Regions from separate parts of the Chryseobacterium joostei genome, predicted to be linked through region 1. Evidence: riboswitches for the same ligand, from Rfam matches in the RefSeq annotation. Region 1 holds a riboswitch; the other holds the start of a gene.
The links. A riboswitch is a leader RNA that binds a small molecule or an ion and turns the genes downstream of it on or off. The one in region 1 is predicted to bind S-adenosylmethionine.
Positions count from the first base shown of each region.

Region 2: linked by a shared signal. The riboswitch ahead of EG359_RS13560 (TonB-dependent receptor plug domain-containing protein) and the one ahead of EG359_RS16290 (SusC/RagA family TonB-linked outer membrane protein) in region 1 are both predicted to bind S-adenosylmethionine.

Region 1 is NZ_CP033926.1:3,581,845-3,585,062, reverse strand. Features, by position in the region: gene EG359_RS16290 (SusC/RagA family TonB-linked outer membrane protein) at 1-1,501, opposite strand, end outside; SAM riboswitch class I at 1,585-1,681, opposite strand; gene EG359_RS16285 (type II 3-dehydroquinate dehydratase) at 1,925-2,332, shown strand; gene pckA (phosphoenolpyruvate carboxykinase (ATP)) at 2,486-3,218, opposite strand, start outside.
Region 2 is NZ_CP033926.1:2,985,745-2,988,962, reverse strand. Features, by position in the region: gene EG359_RS13565 (T9SS type A sorting domain-containing protein) at 1-976, shown strand, start outside; SAM riboswitch class I at 1,148-1,253, shown strand; gene EG359_RS13560 (TonB-dependent receptor plug domain-containing protein) at 1,347-3,218, shown strand, end outside.

The sequences.
Region 1 (3,218 bases):
AAAATTCCTGTCCTGCTAGAACATTAATGTGGTGCTTTCCAAATTTCTTATCGTAGGTCAGAATATTACTCGTAGTATAAGAAAGCGTTCTTGTATTGGATTTCGTCACCGAACCTCCAGTATCAATTCCTTGTCCAAGAAGCGGATTGGTATAATAATGTCCGTTATAGTTAACTAAATCAACAGAAAAGCTGGTTTTGAACTTCAATTCCGGAAAGAATGTAAACTCCATGAACCCTTTCCCCGAAAAGTTATCTTCTTTATTTTCATTTTTATCTAAAGGGAGACTTGCTGCAGCATTTTGATTCTGAAGAGCTACAGTAGGTCTGTATTTTCCGAAATCATAAATTCTGTTTCCATCAGCATCAAGTACATAAGATCCGTCTGCATTTCTTTCATAGTAAGGATAAAATGATGGAACAAATCTCGCAGCATTGATAATGTTACTAGCCTTGGAATCCGAAGAGGTTGGAGCCTGCTGAAGGCTATTTGTGTAACTTAAATTCACCCCAACATTCAACCATTTTTTCACCTCAGAATTAATCTTTAATCTGGTATTGTATCTTTTAAACCCAGACTCAATGGCCATTCCTTTATCATCAAGATACCCCAATGAAAAGAAATAGTTACTTTTTTCACTTCCACCACTAATATCCAGATCCACCTGATTTCTGGAAGCTACTCTTTGCAAAATATCCCTCCAGTCATCATTCCATAAAGGAGTTGCTCCCGGCAATAATTTCCCGTCTGTTCCTACAGGCTTTGAATAATTAACTCCATACGGGTTAATTCCCAGAGCTGAAACAATATTATCCGTTGCCATCTGCCCTGCCTGCTGTGCATTCACTTTATCGGACTGATATCCGTTTCTCATAGCTTCCCAGTATAATTGAAAATACTGGTCTGTATTCACCTGTTCGTAATCTTTTACGGCTCTTCCAGAAAATCCCTGACTAATATTAAGATTAACTTTTGATTCTCCTTTTTTACCGGATTTTGTTGTAATGATGATAATCCCGTTCGCACCTCTTGAACCATATAATGCACTTGCTGTAGCATCTTTTAAAACACTGATGGATTCTATGTCATTAGGGCTTATTGCATTTATATTTCCGTCAAAAGGAATTCCGTCAACAACAAATAAGGGATCACTGGAAGCACTTACCGAACCAATTCCTCGGATTCGAATAGTAGATAACGCTCCCGGTTGTCCTGAAGCTCCTGTAGTCTGAACTCCGGCAATCTGCCCATCCAATGCTTTTGTAATATTGGTGATAGGTCTGTTATTGATCTTATCCCCAGAAAGAGTTGCCACAGAACCGGTATAGCTGTTTCTTTTAGCTTTTCCATAGGCTACCACCACTACTTCATCAATCTCCTTTTCTTTAAGTGTATCTTTTTTCGGCTTGGAATTCTGCGCACTTACGCTGACAATTCCCAAGAAAAATGCAGCAACCGGTGGAATCCAAACTTTAGAATTAATTAAATTTTTATTAATCATAATCAATTTTATTTATCATATATTAAAATTTTACCCTTTGCAGAAAAGTCAGCAAAGGGCATCGATAAATACGATAAACCAAATGCTTATTTTTCCTTTAAAGGCTGAATGTAACACCTTACACGAAGCAGGTTGTCAAGATTTCACAGGGTCAGTTCCCTCCATCTTTCTTTATAAGCCGATCGAAATATGGTTGCAAAGCTATAAACTTTTAGTCTACAAAACAAGTAGACTTATTATTTTTTCATGATAAATTTTCAAAAATTAACATAAGATTATATTAAAAGCCATTAAAATAAGGAGTTGCAAAAATTATCAATTTTTTAAATATGACAAATATCATTAAATATAATTCAATTGGCAAAAATCAAAGACTTACAGAATTTTTAAGCTTTAATTAAAAAAACTTTTTAATTTTATAGAATGAAAGTTTTGATTATAAACGGGCCTAATTTAAATCTTCTAGGCACAAGAGAACCTGAAATCTATGGCACAGTTTCCATGGAAGCTTATTTGGAGAATTTAAAATCTGAGTTTCATTCTCACGAATTAAAATATTACCAGTCTAATATTGAAGGAGAAATCATCAATAGACTTCAGGAGGATGATTTCGATGCCGTAGTGATCAATCCCGGAGCATTTACTCATTATTCTTATGCGATAGCTGATTGTTTAAAGAACATTCGCAAACCTAAGATTGAGGTTCACATCAGTAATATTTACAAAAGAGAAGAATTCAGACAAAAATCTGTAACTGCAGCTAATACTGATGCGGTTTTGTCCGGATTTGGAATGGATGGATACAGGTTGGCTTTATTAAGTTTAAAGTAAATCAAATAAAGGATTGAAAGGATTCACAAAATGTTACTGAATATTATAACTTTATATGCATAAAATATTGTTCGCAAAATTTGTATAATCTGCCTGAAAAATCAAAAAAGCCTCATCAATGATGAGGCTTTTTTATCTATATAAACAATGCTATTAGATTGTTTGCTCCTGTAGTTGAGGTCCTGAAGGGATTAATCTTTTACCCTCTTCAGTATCACAATACTGTTCAAAGTTCTTGATATATCTTGAAGCAAGATCTTTTGCTTTTTCTTCCCAGTCAGAAGCATTTTCATAAGTTTCTCTAGGATCTAGGATACCTGCAGAAACGTTTGGAAGTTCAGTAGGAATTTCAAGATTCATAATTGGAACCTGAGTTTTAGGAGCATTATCAATAGATCCGTCAATGATTGCATCAATGATTGCTCTTGTATCTTTTAAAGAAATTCTCTTTCCTGTACCATTCCAACCTGTATTCACTAAGTAAGCCTTAGCTCCGTGCTCTTTCATCTTACCAATCAAGGTTTTAGAGTACATTGTTGGGTGTAAGGTAAGGAACGCTTCACCAAATGCAGGTGAGAAAGATGGCTGAGGTTCTGTAATTCCTCTTTCAGTTCCAGCTAATTTAGATGTATAGCCGCAAAGGAAGTGATATTGAGCCTGATCTTCATTCAAGATGGAAACTGGAGGAAGTACTCCGAATGCATCTGCTGAAAGATAAACGATCTTCTTAGCATGACCAGCCTTAGATGGTAATACAATTTTATTGATATGATAGATTGGATAAGAAACTCTTGTATTTTCAGTAATAGATCCGTCTGTATAATCTGCTACTCCATTGTTGATGACAACGTTTTCAAGAAGTGCATCTCTTTTGATTGCTCTAAAG
Region 2 (3,218 bases), 600 kb from region 1:
GTTTGCGCAGCAGGGGCCGGGAGTTCCTCAGAGTTGTAATAATACAGATCCTGGAAATAATACAGGAGATATTGGTTGTGTTACTTTTACATATCAGGGGCAGCCTGTAACTTATACTACGGTACGTGGCGGAGATGGAAAAGTTTGGCTTCGACAAAACCTTGGAAGCTCAAGGGTTGCCAATGCAATCAATGATGCAGAATCCTATGGAGATTTATTTCAATGGGGAAGATGGGATGACGGGCATCAGTTGAGAAATTCATCTACAACATCATCCCCCGCTGTTAATAATCCAAAAGGGGTACAGGGTATAAATTCTTATATTACTGGTAGTCCTGCTTGGTGGGAAACAAATGCAGCTGATGATAAATGGATAGGATCCAACTTAGCAGATGTATCAGAGACCGTTGGTATTGATCCTTGCAGGGCAATAGGCCCAGAATGGAGACTACCCACACAGGCTGATTGGGCAAATATTCTCCCAATTGAGGGGATTACGAATCCTACAAAAGCTTTTGAAGGAAGTCTAAAATTGCCGATGGGAGGATTTAGAGGTTCTGAGGGAGGCTTTACATTTGTAGGACAAAGAGGTTATTTCTGGAGTTCTAATGCTACAGGAACAGGTGCAAAATATCTATATATAGGAGCCACAGTTACCAATGCAGCGGCAGGCGCACCAAGATGGCAGGGAGCATCCGTAAGATGTATTAAAATAACTGCAGGATTAGGGACTTCAGAAACTCATATCAATCGTTCAACCCCTGATGTTTACCCCAATCCTACCAATGGAATTCTTATGGTAAAGACGGATTCCGGAATTGAGGGAGTAAAGGTTGTAAATGCTGTTGGACAAAGAGTTCCCGTTTTGTTTTCAGATAATCAAATCAATATGAATGGACTTTCGCAAGGGTTATATATGATTGAGCTAAAGTTAAAGAACGGCCAGTCTGTCTTTAAAAAAATCATGAAGAAATAATAATTTCTCAGGATTACAATCAATAGATCTTTAGAATTTTCGTTCATACAAAATAGTTCATTACAATTACTTTTATTGAAAAGCTCATGAAATTTTTCATGGGTCTTTTTTCTTATTGGTGCAGGCGTGCCTTTTTTTGGATATTTAAAAAAATACTCTACCTTTGCAGTAGATTTATCAAGAAAGGTGGAGGGATTTGGCCCAAAGAAACCTTAGCAACCGACACAATTCCAGAAGTGTAAAGGTGCTAATTCCAACCCGATGGGGGAGATAAGTGAAGTCAATATTCTTATATGAATTCCATTTCTTGAAGTCTTGTGTATCTGCAGCATGTTCTGTGGAGAAATAGTATTAATTGGCAAGAATAAAGATGAAAAAACTAAGTATAGCTGTATTACTGCTTGGGACAATTTTAACTGCAGCCCAGGAGCAGGAAGAAAAAGGAAAACAAATTGAGGATATTATTATCGTAGGAAACCGAAGTGCTAAAAGGACAAAACTGGATACTCCGGTTCCTGTAGATGTTATTAATATTGATAAAATTCAAAAATCATCACCGCAAATGACTGCTCAGGATCTCCTGAATTATGTTATTCCGTCCTTTAATTCTGTAAGGCAATCTGCTTCCGATGGTACAGAACATATTGATCCTGTAACCTTAAGGGGAATGGGTCCGGATCAGGTATTGGTATTGCTTAACGGGAAAAGAAGGCATACAACCTCTTTGGTGAACTATCAGAATACAGTTGGGAATGGTTCTGTGGGAACGGACCTAAGTACTATTCCTATCATTGCCATCGAAAAAATTGAAGTTTTGAGGGATGGTGCTGCGGCACAATATGGTTCAGATGCCATTGCAGGAGTTATCAATATCATCCTTAAAAAAAATACCGGAGCTTCAGCAAGCTTAACCTATGGATTAAGTGGAAGAAATGATGGAGATACCTATCAGGCTGGTGTCAACTATGGTGCATCTCTTGGAAAAAATGAAGGTTTTGTGAATCTCTCACTACAGCTAAGCCACAGAGGAAAAACAACAAGAACTCAAAACCATGACCTTGATATTTTCGGAAATAATTTTGCTTATGAATTTGCTGATAATCCGGATATTGCAAGAAAAAATGATGATGATATCATCAAAGAAAGAGGACTGACACGAGATGATTTCAATTTTCAGGTTGGGGATGCGCAAATCAGGCAAGGACAGTTATTTTTCAATTCAGAATATCCTTTGAATGAACAATTTAAACTGTATTCATTTGGTGGTTTTAGTATCAAAGAAGGAAATGGATATGGTTTCAGAAGACTTCCAAGCGAAACCTCGAATGTAGTTTCATCAATCTATCCTAATGGTTTTCAGGCTGTCTTAGGCTCTCAGATCTATGATATTTCCTATGCTGTAGGAGCAAAATATAATGTGAATAATTGGTTGATTGATCTAAGTAATACATTGGGCAGCAACACATTCAACTATAACATTAGTAATACCAATAATGCTTCCTTAGGAGCAAAATCACCCACTCGTTTTTATGCTGGAGCGCATAGTTTCCTGCAAAATACAGTTAACTTGGATGTTTCCAAAAATATAAAGAATTTCAATATAGCATTTGGTGGAGAATTCAGATTTGAACAATACCAGATTAAGGCTGGAGATGAAGCTTCTTATGCCCAATATGATGTCAACGGAAACATTGCTGTGGACGGATCTACAGTGAGCGGAGTAGGCGGGGCACAATCCTTTATTGGTTTTTCTCCACGTAATGTGTTGAAAAAGGACAGGCATTCAACGGCGGTGTATGCTGATTTTTCATATGATTTAGATAAAAAACTAAATATAGATGTTGCTGGAAGATTTGAAAACTATTCAGACTTTGGAAATAGCCTGAACGGAAAACTGGCAATAAGGTATGAGTTTGTAAAAAATTACGCTGTAAGAGCTGCTGTGGGAACGGGGTTTAGAGCACCATCACTTCAACAGCAGTATTTTAACAATTCCTATGCAGATATTTCTACTACCGGTTTGAAGATTGTTACCAAGGGAATTTTTAATAATGACAGTAAGGCGGCTGAGGTTCTTAATTTTGACCGTTTAAAACAGGAAACTTCGGTTAACGGAAGTGCCGGATTTACGTTAAAACCGGCAAAAGGATTGTTCATTACAGTAGATGGATATATCATTAAAGTAAAAGACAGAATTGTTATTACCGGAAATATTACAGATCCAAGACTATCAGATCCTAAT